Regions from separate parts of the Alteromonas fortis genome, predicted to be linked through region 4. Evidence: predicted binding sites of a transcription regulator. Region 4 holds the regulator's gene; each other region holds the start of a gene.
What was found. Region 4 encodes sigma-54, which starts transcription at its own class of promoters, with help from an activator protein. Its sites were predicted from a motif close to GTTGGCACGNNNNTNGNNT; they were not measured.

Region 1 (3,525 bases), 280 kb from region 4:
GATAGACGATCGGATAAATATCCCAGACTGTCCAACCGGTTTCCAATATAATGCGTCACAGGAAGCGCTGAACCAATCTTACATATCTGTTCGAGTAAGCTGTAAAAATAATGAGTGGTATTTGTTTACCAGCGGCCAAGTAACGAGAACGAAAGAAATTGTTGTTACGCAGGGCGCAATTAGCCCTGGAACTGTATTAACCTCATCAAATTTAACGAAGGCAAAAGTAGACGTGAGACGTCTACGCTACACGGCATTCACCGATCTAGAGTCGTTAATTGGCGCTAGAATGAAACGCCGGGTTACCGATGGTCAAGCGATACAGTCGAATATGCTATGCTTTGTATGCAAAGGCGATAGAATCACTATTACCGCCGAGGTTGCGGGAATGGAAGTTAAGACAGCAGGAATAGCGCAACAAGATGGTGTGGTTGGCGATAACATAAAAGTCTTAAATGCCAGTAGTCAGAAGGCCATTATTGCTAAAGTCGCAAGCCCTGAAGAAGTCGTGATACACTTGTAAAAGTGGGCTATAAATATCTACTATTTTGTTCTCAATTTAGCTAAAGATATTTGCCAAAAGGCCGATATACATACTAGAGGCAAAAAGTAGTGAGGACTGATTATGGCAATTAACAATATAAACAATGGGTTACCTAAAACCCCCGTTGATAACGGGAAAGTTGCGCAGCAGAACCAGACGCAACAATCTCAACAGCAGGCTTCAGCACAGTCTGCGCAAACAGCACAAGCGCCAAGACAAGATTCCGTTTCGCTGACGCAATCTGCTCAGCAGTTGAATCAAGTTCAGAAAAAAGGGACTGAGGCGCCAGTGAATCAGGAAAAAGTTGATCGTCTTAAAAAAGCGATCCAAAGTGGTGAGTACAAGGTTAACCCTGAAGTGCTTGCTAATAAAATCGCGAAACTAGAATCCCAAATATTTGGAACTAAATAATTTGGTGCTAAATAGTTTGGTGTTAAAAAATCAGCGAGAATTTATCAAACACGTTCAATGAGACAAGTATAGTGACAGAACAAGCAAGCCAGTTAACACAAGCATTATCTCGTCAAGTGGAGCAAATGACTTCACTTGCGTCACTGCTTGAAAAAGAGCTGCAGCTCATTAGCTCGCGTGACGCTGAATCTTTGATGAATTTGTTAGACGAAAAAACAGCCCTTCTGGGTTCTATTCAATCGCTGGATGCAAGCATTGAAGATGCTATCGACAACGAAAATGCGATGTCGGATGACGATGAAGCATTAATGGCTGACGCCAAGAAGCTTCTGGAAGATTGCAAATATCGAACACAGGTTAATCAAAAAGCCGTAGAGCAAGGACAGCTACGCCTCACACATTTGCGGAATTTGATGATGGAAGTTCGAGCAAAAGAATCACTCACTTATGACAAGAAAGGTAAGCCGAAAGGCGGAACTTTAGGCTCTGGAGTGAGTGCTTAGGCTTTTAAATAGTTTTGTATCGTCGCAGAGCATTAACCACGCAGTACATTCACCGCTCAGTGCATTGACTACATAGACAGCTAAGTTCACTCTATTATCACGTATTTTCTAGCATCCCACTGCAAAGTAATTAGCGCGAACCGCCTTTAACTTATTTCCTAGTAATACTTTACATCTTTCACTCGGCGCGGCTTAGCCGTCGACAAATAAATATCGTAGACTTGCTGCATATCTAAAGAAAGCTCCGTAACGTAGGTATCCTCACCCACGGGATAAGTCTTAACAACCTCGGCGCCTCTAATTACTCCCTCAACAGACGCGCGTAACGTTTCACTGTCAACTACAAGGCGTGATACAGACTGATTACCTTCTATTTTTTGACCGTATACCTGCTCGGTCAACTCGCGGTATGCATCTAATTTTGACGCTTTCATCGCCATTATTAGCTTCATACTGTCAGACTCGCCTTTTTGCGATGAAATCGGTGCGTAACCAATCGCCTTTAAAACAGGGTAAGTTTCAGGCTCAACGGTTTCCCATTCGACGTGTTTATCAATAATGCCACAACCACTCAAAGAGATTGCTAGGCCAAACATGGAAGACCGCAAAAGTAATCTCGAATTTTTTAGTCCACTCAACCACATAATTTAAAACCTCTTTGTGCATCAATGACGAGTTAGTGACGCCTAAATATTTACCTTTATAGCCTTTATAGGCTAATAACATTTCAACAAAGCGTTATGAATAACATCAGATTCCATAACGACAGTTTGCAGTCATATACCCTGGTACGAAGGAAGTAAGCAATATATGCGCCCGTTTGTTTTTAAAAATAACTTCCTCCTTTAATTGGCACTTTTTTCGCATAGTTCTCGCAAAGGTTACGACATTATTTAACCGCAATAACTAAACAACCGCAGAGGTGTCACGTGCGACAAGCAAGCAAAACAACGCTAATGGCATGTTTAAGTAGAGCGATGGCCGCTGTTTGCCTACTTGGCCTAATGGCTGGGCAAGCCCATGCCGTTTGGTATGAAGCCACAGGACAGGCTGTGGTAATGAACGGTAACAAGGAAGCAGCAAAACGCGCAGCGACACAGGATGCGCTCAAACAAGCGATGTTATTTGCTGGGGCGTCAGTGCAAAGTGTAGCCAAGCTCACTAATGGGCTTCTGAAAAACGAAGAAATGACGATCCGTTCGACAGGCGAAGTCGAGCAATTAGAGCTCGTGAGTGAAACTTATAACGGTGATGTAGTCACAGTTAGTGTACGTGCAGACATTTTTCCTAGAGGAGAAGTATGTTCAGCGCAGCGGGACGAAAAACACTTTGCCACTACTCACTTTAGGATAAGAAACAGAGCACAGCTGACCCAAGGAAATATTCCGCAATTTGATAAGGCGTTTACACAGCGATTAGCTAAGGCAATGCAAGAACAGACAGATAATCTGAGCCTTACTTACGTTGCTCCCCATACTGCAAAGTTTGATAGCCGTTATACCGACAAAAACGTACGTACTCTATCAGATCAAAGTAACACGCAATTTGTCATTATCGGGGTTATTGATGATTTAAGTGTTGCGCAAAAAGAAGTATCTGTATTTACACCTTGGCGAAGCGACACTTCATATCGTGCGTTCGCAATGTCTGTACAAGTTTATGACGGGATAAACGGCGGTCTTCTGTTCAGTTCCTCTTACGATACTAATGAGGAATGGGCGTTCGATAGGTTTGAAGACGTTGACGAATTTTCGTCAACCTTCTGGCAATCACGCTACGGCCAAGCAATTGATACGTTAATAAGTCAATTGATAGAAGATATTAAAGAAGCAACAGCTTGCCAACCTGTTACGGGGCGAGTGATCAGCATTGCGAACAATAAAATTTCGGTATCTCTTGGACGAGATAATGGCATATCTGAAAAAGATGAACTATACCTTTATCAAGCCAAGGAGGTGGTCGATAATCGAGGTAGAAGATATCTTCAATATACGCTCTACCCCGGTACATTTATTGTTGATAGTGCATATGGCAATTCGTCTGTGATAGTCAACGCTACGTCGGGAA
Region 2 (3,525 bases), 1.9 Mb from region 4:
AACCACTTAAGATTTATTATAAAAAGTGGCCACATCATGAAACTGGTTCCGTATTCTGGACGTATGAGCGCAACTTGCCCAAGAATGATAAAAACCGTACTGATATTGCTTATCCAGTTTGGGGAAATTTATGGACCGATCCAGAAAACCCGGGTAGCGAAGGTATTAAACTTAACGAGAGCTTTAGCTATGAAGTTAACGTTCACGGTGATGTGATGTACCTAAGCTTTAAATCAGACGGACACAAAACCGTTAATTATGCTATTAATCTAGCCAATGGGGTAAATGCCTATGGTGAGCTAGACCAGCATGATCATCCTTACGGCTATACGCTAGATTGGAATTATTTTAAAGCGGGCGCTTATAACCAGTGCAGTACTAAAGATGATGACGGCTTTTGGTACGCTGCATGTATGGGTACAGGAAACTGGGAAGAAGATAAGAAAAATGGTGACTATGTACAGGTCGCGTTTTCCAACTTAACGGTAGGTGAAAGCAGCGAACCGACTGAAACCTTCAAAGCGAACCTTGTTACGCAAAAACCTGGGGCGCAAAAACCTGGGGCGCAAAGACCTGTGGCGAAAAGCGACAATGTTAAGATTGGCGCTACACTAAACAAAAAAGAAGCGATATCCATAGATGCTGTTCCGGCTTCCGCGTTAACGGCAATAAAAAGTGTTGCTCCTAACTTTGCGATACAAGAAGTTGAGAAGGAATACAAACACGATAACGTATATCTTGATGTTGAAGGTGAAGACGCTAACGGCAATGAAATAGAATTCGATATGCTGCAAGATGGCGAACAGTGGAAAATTGTTGAAGTACAGCGGGATTTAACTATGGAAGATTTACCCTCCGCGGTAAAAACACTTATAAAGAAGCAGGAAAACTCTGATCAAATTAGACGTATCATTGAAAGTAAGCAATACGGTACTGATATTACGATTTACGAATTTTATCTTGTGGCAGAAAATGGCACTGAATCCCGTAAAGAAATCAAATCTGAAAATGATGAAGTTGTCTTATTGGATGAAGAGTGGAAACATTAGTTATGTCGATGTGCTAAACATTCTACCTTACTTAGGTTGGGCAAGAAAAAAGGGGCGAATGCCCCTTTTTGATTAATCCGGATAAAGAAACCTTTAATTCATTGCAGTTTCAGTAACTACACGTAGGTCGCTTTCAACATCTTTTACGTCAGAAGCATTTTTAGCAATTTCCACTGCTAGGTCACGCTCAGAGTCAGAATCAACTTCGCCAGTCAGTGTTACCACACCATTTTCTACGTCAACATCAATGTCAAAGCCTGAAATATCGGTGTCCATTAAAAGGCGAGTTTTAATTACTGTAGCAATTTTGGCGTCCGTCAATTCGCTTGTGCCTTCATCTACAGTGTCTTCCATATCGTCAGACATCTCTTTGTGCATATCGTTATCAGCAACAACGGTAAGCTTGTTGTCTACCGAAGTGACACCGTCGATGTTAGTTACCAACTCTTCAGCTAGTTTTTTATCGACAGAATTTTCAACCTTGCCTGTAAGAACGACGTTGCCGTCTTTCACGTCGGTGTTAATGTCGAATGAATCTAGATTGCCATTGAACAACAGCGTAGCTTCTGCTTTACCGTCAATCCATGCGTCTTTAGCACCTTTTTCCCACTTATTGTCTGTGTCCATATCACCAGCATAAGCAGCTGTAGTTAATGTAGTAGCAACAATCATAGAAATAATTGAACGTTTCATAACATTTCTCCTTTGTCGAAACTCACAACTACAGGTGCTAAAACCTTGCCAACATAATATCCTATTGTTTTATATGCATTAATTATTGACTTTCAATTATATCGGTCTTCTGAAGTTTGCAAACTTTGCCTGATTTCGAGAATTTTTTACTTAACACAAGCAAATTGTGTATGCCCCTTGGAAATTACGCTATTCATAAGTTGCCACTTAATGTTCCTATGGAAATAAAACAGTGGAAACAACATGGTGGAATTACCATTAAAAAGATACATAGAACTATGCACAGATACTGACGCTCAATAGAAAGGTAAGGTTAAACTTATTTTAGTAAACCGCCGTAATTATAACTATTGTTTTATCATCATTCACATAACCTTTACCAAGCCAACTAACTTTTTGGTTTAGGTAAGATGTGTTTTGTCAGTTTTATTCAAGGACCATTTAGACATGGATACTGCACTCACTGCTGCATCAGTCTTTTTTATCGCTGTAAGCTGGGCTCCGCTTCTACCTTCTTCACACTGGTTGGTAAGGGTGTGGGAGTTTCCACGACTTCAGATAGCAGCAATTATTTCTTTATTACTTATTGGGTATGCTTTTAAAGCAACGTATTACGCCCCGTTAAATAGCCTTTCGCTAATTTTGGTAGTAGGTTTAATTGTTAGCTTGATTTACCAGGTTGTTTGGATAATCCCCTACACTCCTCTTTACAAGCGTGAAGTACAACGCGTGGGTAATGAAGACACAAGTCGCAAACTAAGCGTGCTTTCCAGTAATGTATATATGCCAAATAATGATTTTCGCAAACTCATTGAGCATGTGCGCAATAAACACCCCGACTTTCTGGTTACTCTTGAATCTAATGAAAAGTGGCAAAAGGGCATTAGCGAAATAGAGTCAGAGTATCCTTACCGTAAATTTTGCCCTTTAGAAAATCTTTACGGCATGCATCTATACAGCAAGATCCCATTTGAAGAGGCTACACTGCGTTTTATGATAGAAGACGATGTTCCCTCTATGAGGGTAAAAATCAACCATCATGGACAGGACGTACTGCTTTATTTTCTTCATCCAAAACCGCCAAGCCCAACCGAAAATACCTATGCTAAACCTAGGGATATCGAGTTGACCGTAGTCGGAGAGGAAATTGCTAAAACAGAAGGTCCAATCATAGTCGCTGGCGATCTAAATGACGTCGCGTGGTCACCTACTACCAGGAAATTTAAGAAAATAAGCGGCCTATTAGACCCTAGGGAAGGTCGAGGCTTTTTTAATACGTTCCACGCAAAGTATCCATTAGTGAAGTGGCCGCTAGATCACGTTTTTCACTCTAAACACTTTAGTTTAGTAAACATTGAAAAGTTAGAGGGGGTGGGATCTGACCACTACCCTCTTTATACCGAACTTGCGTTAATGACCGACAAAGAATAATGCAATTCAAAGACGTTTAACGAGCCCCACGATGCTTTACACACCACATGAGGCTGTCGCAAGCCTCTTCACGCTTTTTGAAGTGTGCCAAACCAATTAAGCTATGCTCTCTTGGCCAAACAGCTTGGTTGAGAAGCTCTTTATCCTTTGCAAGAAGTTGCTCGTTATCTAGCATAATCTCAATGGCTTTTTTATTGGGCTTTATCAGCGCAGGCTTAGCGTCTTTAACCAAAGCTGAGCGTACACAAATATACTCTCGCTTTACAGGGTCGCGTACCACGCCGATATAATCATTGTCACAAATGATAGCAGGCCAGCCTTCCGTTATTCTACTTTGCCCGAACATGATAAG
Region 3 (3,525 bases), 3.0 Mb from region 4:
GAGCAAGAAGACAGTCCATACACGCTCATTACGGTTGGGTCTGAGAAAGAACTGCTAGAAGCCTTTTTTTCACACCTTACCTCCTACGACCCAGACATTATTTTGGGTTGGAATGTTAAGCAATTTGATATGGCTGTGTTGGGCCGCCGTGCTAAGGCAAATTCGCTCAATTATGCTATTGGCCGCCATGGCCGAGAGGCTTCAGTAAGACAGTGGGAAGATCAGACACTCGTTGATGTACCTGGACGATGCGTGATTGATGGTATTGAAGCACTTAAAACCATGACCTATCAATTCGAGTCCTTCTCCCTTGACCATGTTTCCGAAGAACTGCTTGGTGAAAACAAGCTTATTCAAGCGGCAGACAAACTTGAAGCGATAAAACACCTTTATCATAGCGATCCTGTTGCCCTCGCGAACTACAACTTTAAAGACACCGAACTAGTAAACCGCATTCAGGATAAAACCCAGTTTATTGATTTTCTGGCATTGCGCAGCATTCTTACCGGCTTAGATATGAGCCGACCGGGAGGCTCGGTAGCGGCGTTTTTAAACGTTTATTTGCCCAAGCTACATCGCAAGTCGTATGTCGCAGGAGTGAGGCCTGAAAATGGCGGTTTAGCTAGTCCTGGCGGTTATGTCATGCGCTCCCAACCTGGCTTGTACAAAGATGTTTTAGTACTCGATTTTAAAAGCCTATACCCTTCTATTATTCGAACGTTCAAAATCGACCCTTTAGGGCTTGCGGAAGGGCTTAAGTCTCCATCAACCGCTATAGAAGGCTTCAAGGGTGCAGTATTTAGCCGTGAATCACATTTCTTGCCTTCTATCATTGAAAACCTATGGCTTCAGCGCGACGAAGCCAAAAAACAGAAAGACGCACCACGCTCTCAAGCGATTAAGATATTAATGAACTCTTTCTATGGAGTACTTGGTAGCGGAGGCTGTCCTTTTTACGATCCTCGTCTTGCGAGTTCAATTACATTGCGGGGGCATGAGATCATGCAAACCACCGCGAGTTGGATTGAAGAATTGGGCTATACAGTTATCTACGGTGATACCGATTCAACTTTTGTGCATGTTGAAGGAAATACTGCACTAGGTACACCTTCTGAAACAGGTCGCGAGCTTGCCAAAATTATTAACCAAAAATGGACTGAGTTACTTAAGCTTCAGTTCGACATTGATTGCCATTTGGAGATTGAGTTCGAATCTCACTTTTCTACCTTCTTTATGCCAACAATTCGTGGCTCTTCTGAAGGTAGTAAAAAACGCTACGCAGGGATGAAAGACGGTGAGCTTATCTTTAAAGGTTTAGAGAACGTGCGTTCGGATTGGACAGTACTTGCTAAAGTTTTCCAATACGAACTATACAAAAGAGTCTTTACCAATGAACCTGTAAAGCAGTACATCAATAAAACGCTAAACGCAGTAAAAGCGGGAAAGATGGATGAAGAGTTGGTCTATAAAAAGCGACTCAGAAAGCCACTTTCTTCGTATGTGAAATCTCTTCCCCCTCACGTTAAAGCGGCGAGACGGGCCGACAAATTATTTGAAGAACAGGGTTTACCACTTCGCTACCAATCTAATACTTCCATAGCCTATGTAATTACCGTTCAAGGGCCACAAACGCTGGAAACAATCTCTGCGCCGCTTGACTATGACCACTATATAGAGAAACAGATAAAACCCATTGCTGATAGTATATTGCCAATGATATCCCTTAGCTTTGAACGCATAGCTAACGCTCAACTTTCCTTATTTTAATTATGTTTATCTGTATGAAGATCTTTCAGGCTTCGTGACAAATTAACAAAAGCATTACACTCTGAATCTATTTCAAACTTTAGCTATTACAAATATTTTCAATAACTTAGCTCGTTGGCACGACAAGTGAATAAGATATTTGTGAGTAGCTAAATAGGTTTGTGCGAAGTATTAACTTCAATCAACATGCGTTCAATTTAGTGATTAGGGCAATTGATAGCCCGTGTTCGCAAAGAGAAACAGAAGGAATTTGATTATGAAGATCACAAAGTTAAGTATGATTACTAGTGCTGTTGTTGCAGCTACACTTTCTGCGTCAGCATTCGCAGGGCATCATGAAGAAAAAATTTCTAAGAGCTTTAATGCGCTCGATCAAGATGGTAATGGCTACATAGTCGGTTCAGAATCCTCAGGTACTATCGACAGCAAATTAGTATCTAAAATGGATACTGACGGCGACAGTATGGTTAGCCGCGCAGAATTTAATTCATTTGTTGACGAAAAACCATCTATGTTCAGTGACGAGGTTATCACGCAGGTAAAAACTGAAGGTACAACAGACGCTGTACTAACTGAAGAAGGCAATCCAGCACTTTTTTCTAAAGCTGATAACGAAATGATTTCAGAAAAGAATAAAGAGTTGCGCACTGAGATGTCTGCAACGGCCAATACTAAGTTCACTAAAATCGATATGGATAGCGATGGTAAGATTAGTAAGAAGGAACTAGATATGGCCGACGTTGAAGGCGACTTTGACTCAATGGATGAAGACGGAGATTCGTACATAACTCGTATGGAATACCGTACCTATTTTGAAGAGATTGAATCAGAATAGTTAAATTAAGTAATTCATAGTATTCCCAACTATGTAGCCCCGCTTAAAGTGCGGGGCTTTTTTATTTTCCCTCAAAAAATACAACCCCACTAAGTTCACCAGTTCGCCCACTAATAAATGGTCTGCGACGAAACGCTAATATTTTTCGTTGAACAGCACCGTATACGACCAACATCTTGTCGACAAAACGCATTTGCAACCATATTGTTAATAAAGGTTAAATATTTTGTTTGCACAATTGCGCATTCTGTAATTAGCGCAAAGGTCGCTATTGTGTACTTCGATTTCAAAATCATGATGGCGATTATCCAAAATCACATTTAAATCATATGCGTACGCGCATGGAGGCAAGGAATAATGGAATCAAATACACAGTTAAACACTGTATTTCCACTTCAAAAAAGTGAGTTTAGCGGTCCTAGTGATGCTGAACTTACATCACTCACAATAGGTCAATACTTCAAAAAGGTTGTCGACAATTATGGCGATAACCCAGCGATCATCGTAAAACATCAGAGTATTCACTGGACCTATCAGCAATACTGGCATGAAGTAGAACGTGTGGCCTGTGGTTTACTGGCCAATGGCGTAGAGCCTGGTGATCGAGTTGGGATATGGTCCCCCAATAACATCGAGTGGTCACTTGTACAAATGGCCACGGCAAGAATTGGCGCGATCATGGTATGTCTTAACCCAGCTTACCGCCCAGATGAATTAGCCTTTGCTATTAACAATGTCGGGGTAAAGCACTTGGTGATGGCACAGTCTTTTAAACACTCAAACTACATCGCCATTTTGAAAGAGCTAGCTCCTGAACTAGATTCTGACGAACAGAGTCAAACGGACGCGGCGCTATCGCTCTCGAAGCTCCCTTCTCTTAAACATGTATATACTATCGGTGAAACGTCTGTAGACGGCTTACA
Region 4 (3,525 bases):
GTTGTTGCACGGCGTATTGTTTTAATTGTTTCTTTGTCACTGAGCTTACCTGCTACGGTAGCCAGTGTTTGAAGGTGTCCTTCGGTTTGCTCTTCGGGAACGAGTAGCGCAAAAAATATGTCTACGGGCTTTTCATCTAGGGCATCAAAGTTGATAGCTGGTGTGCTTGTTACAACAATTGCTATTACCTTCTCAAGGCCAGCCAGGCGACCGTGAGGCAGTGCTATGCCGTTGCCAATACCCGTGCTACCCATACGTTCTCGAGCCATTAAGCTATTTAAAACCGTTGCCTGGTCGATGTTATCATTTTGCTTGGCAGCGATATCAGCGATGATCTCAAGAATTCGCTTTTTACTATTACACTGAACCGCACACTCGGTGCGGTCCAGACTTACGATGGCTTGTATATCCATACTTAATTAACTACTAATGTTTTTTCAGTTTTTCCTTATGCTTGATTACCTGCCGGTCGAGTTTATCAACCATGCTGTCAATCGCCGCATACATGTCGGTATTTTCTGAGGATGCGAATACTTCAGCGCCACTTAAATGAACAGTCGCTTCGGCTTTTTGATTTAATTTTTCAACGTTCAGGATGACATGCACATTAGAAATGTGATCAAAGTGACGTTCAAGTTTGCTGAACTTCGTATCGACATAATTACGCAAAGAGTCGGTGATTTCGACATGATGACCAGTGAGGTTGATTTGCATATTTCGTCTTCCTTATATATTTAAGCCTAGTTAAATAAGGCTTTTGCGTTGGTTCGACGGTGGGATCGATAACGATTCCCGATATTTTGCTATTGTTCGCCGAGCGACTTTTATGCCTTGCTCTGCCAACAACGAAGCAATCTTGCTATCACTTAGCGGCTTGCTAGGATTTTCCGCAGCCACTAACTTCTTGATCAATGCACGAATCGCTGTAGATGAACATTCACCACCTGACTCAGTTGCTACGTGGCTTGAGAAGAAATACTTCAATTCGAAGATACCACGAGGCGTATGCATATACTTTTGCGTTGTCACACGGGAAATAGTCGATTCGTGCATATCTACCATTTCTGCGACATCATTTAGCACCATTGGTTTCATCATTTCCGGGCCGTGCTCAAAAAAGCCCATTTGCTGCTGCACAATACAATTTGCGACCTTCATTAAGGTATCGTTACGAGATTCAAGGCTCTTTATGAACCACTTGGCCTCTTGCATGTGTGAGCGGATGAATTGTGAATCGCTACTGTTCTTAGCACGGCGACTCATTGCTGCGTACTGTTGATTTACGCTTAATTTCGGCAGACTGTCGGGGTTCAGCTCAACCACCCAACGGCCATTTTTCTTGGTTACTGAGACATCAGGAATAACGTACTCAGGCTCTTTAGTAACTAAAGCACTACCTGGGCGAGGATTCAAGGTTTGAAGTAAACGCATTGCTTCGCGCAGCTGATCTTCTTTTAATCGGCTCTTACGCATTAGGGTGCGGTAGTCTTTACTGCTCAGTAAATCTGAATATTCCTCAATAAGCTGCTTCGCTTCAGAAAGCCACGGCGTGTCTTCTGAAAACTGGCGCAATTGCACCATAAGACATTCTTGAGGGGTACGAGAACCTGAACCAATGGGGTCGAACATTTGAATGCGCTTAAGTACACATTCTATTTCGTCCATTTCGATAGGCTCTTCAAGATCATCATCGTTGACCGCTTCTAAGATATCGTCAAGAGTAACGGTCAAATAACCTGATTCGTCAATCGAATCGATGATTGCAGTAGCAATGGCGCGGTCAGTATCCGAAAAATGAGTGAGGCGCATTTGCCAAAGCAAGTGCTCTTGGATGTCTTCAGTGGTTTCACCTTGAAAGATTTGTTCATCATCATTAGATGGACCAGGTGCAGGCGCAGAAGAAGCGGAATAATACTCATCCCAAGTGCTGTCGATAGGTAGCTCATCGGGAAGGTCATTCTTCTCCAGTGCATCTCCTGCTTCTAGCGTGTCGCTTGATGCAGAAGCTGTCGCTTCAGCAGCGCTATCGTCACTATCGACATTGTTCTTTTCTACTTGTGGCTCGTCGTTACCTTCTTCCACTTCTAAAAGCGGATTAGAGTCGAGCGCTTCTTGAATCTCTTGCTGAAGATCAAGCGTAGAAAGCTGCAGCAGCTTAATGGCCTGCTGCAGCTGAGGTGTCATGGTAAGTTGTTGGCTAAATTTTAGCTGTAAAGATGGTTTCATCTACGTCTTATTTAAATGCTCTAAATTAAATATACCAGAGCGAAACTGAAAAGTGACAATTCGGTTACACTAACTATAGCCTGAATTGTTCGCCTAGGTATACGTCCCTTACTTTTTGATTACTTAAAACCTGTTCCGCAGTTCCTTGCGCAATAAGCTCGCCATGACTCACAATGTACGCTTTTTCGCAAACATCCAATGTTTCGCGTACGTTATGGTCCGTGATAAGGATACCAATACCCCTATCTCGCAGATGCTGTATTATCTTCTTTATATCATTAACTGATATTGGATCAACACCGGCAAATGGTTCGTCTAACAAAATAAACTGTGGTTTTGCTGCCAGAGCTCGTGCAATCTCTACGCGACGCCGTTCTCCCCCTGACAAACTCATCCCCGTACTATTACGTATATGGTTGATATTAAATTCATCAAGTAGGGCATCTGCTTCTTCTTCTTGCTGTTGTGAATTTAAATCTTTACGGGTTTGCAAAATGGCCATGATATTTTCATGTACCGTAAGCTTTCTAAATATTGATGCCTCTTGCGGGAGGTAGCCTATACCGCGGCGTGCGCGCTCATGCATTGGCTGGTGAGTAAGCTCATTATCATCAATTTCGATCTTGCCTTTGTCTAAGTTGACCAAACCTACAATCATGTAAAAAGTAGTGGTCTTACCAGCTCCATTAGGGCCGAGAAGACCAACAATTTGACCGGTAGACACTGAAAGGCTTACGTCGCGAACAACCTGTCGCGATTTATACGATTTAGCAAGGTTTTTAGCGCTCAAAGTTGCCATTGCTATTCATTGTCCTCGTTGTCTTTCTTAGACGATGTTTTACGAATGGTGTCAGGGGTAAACACTGTGGTTACACGACCTTCACCATCTTCACCGGCGCCACCCGTTGCAAGCAATTGTTCAGTAATCATATCGAACGTAATCTTATCACCTTGCACTTTACTGGTATCTTGCTGTAGCTCAGCATTACCCGCCAGAGAAATAGTGCGATTAATTACTTCATAGCGAATTTCATTAGCTTTCGCTGATACCGGTGTACCGTCTTCTAGTGATTGAGAATAGCTTGCAGGGTTGCCACGAGCGATAAATATTTCACGGCCGCTGCCATCTGTAGCTATTACTTCTACTTCATCAGCTTCGATTAGTAGTGAACCTTGGGTAATAAGTACATCTTCCTTGTACAGAGCTGTTTTGTTTTTACCATCAATAAACTGGGTGTTTGACCCTATCTTAATGGGTTGTGAAAAATCTTCTTCACTGGCTGTTACCGCACCGCTAGC

Region 1: the regulator sigma-54 is predicted to act here: its motif matches at 2,307-2,325, upstream of PCAR9_RS04700 (flagellar assembly protein T N-terminal domain-containing protein).
Region 2: the regulator sigma-54 is predicted to act here: its motif matches at 1,777-1,795, upstream of PCAR9_RS11760 (BON domain-containing protein).
Region 3: the regulator sigma-54 is predicted to act here: its motif matches at 1,881-1,899, upstream of PCAR9_RS16455 (EF-hand domain-containing protein).

What each region holds. Positions count from the first base shown of each region.
Region 1 is NZ_LR812090.1:1,089,599-1,093,123, reverse strand. It holds gene flgA (flagellar basal body P-ring formation chaperone FlgA) at 1-523, shown strand, start outside; gene flgM (flagellar biosynthesis anti-sigma factor FlgM) at 626-955, shown strand; gene flgN (flagellar export chaperone FlgN) at 1,027-1,458, shown strand; gene PCAR9_RS04705 (LPP20 family lipoprotein) at 1,617-2,054, opposite strand; gene PCAR9_RS04700 (flagellar assembly protein T N-terminal domain-containing protein) at 2,388-3,525, shown strand, end outside.
Region 2 is NZ_LR812090.1:2,708,634-2,712,158, forward strand. It holds partial or broken gene PCAR9_RS20090 (polysaccharide lyase family 7 protein) at 1-506, shown strand, start outside; gene PCAR9_RS11760 (BON domain-containing protein) at 1,143-1,742, opposite strand; gene PCAR9_RS11765 (endonuclease/exonuclease/phosphatase family protein) at 2,190-3,173, shown strand; gene PCAR9_RS11770 (hypothetical protein) at 3,190-3,525, opposite strand, start outside.
Region 3 is NZ_LR812090.1:3,836,956-3,840,480, forward strand. It holds gene PCAR9_RS16450 (DNA polymerase II) at 1-1,767, shown strand, start outside; gene PCAR9_RS16455 (EF-hand domain-containing protein) at 2,024-2,602, shown strand; gene PCAR9_RS16460 (AMP-binding protein) at 2,960-3,525, shown strand, end outside.
Region 4 is NZ_LR812090.1:810,565-814,089, forward strand. It holds gene ptsN (PTS IIA-like nitrogen regulatory protein PtsN) at 1-413, opposite strand, end outside; gene hpf (ribosome hibernation promoting factor) at 427-714, opposite strand; gene PCAR9_RS03615 (RNA polymerase factor sigma-54) at 745-2,226, opposite strand; gene lptB (LPS export ABC transporter ATP-binding protein) at 2,300-3,025, opposite strand; gene lptA (lipopolysaccharide transport periplasmic protein LptA) at 3,028-3,525, opposite strand, start outside.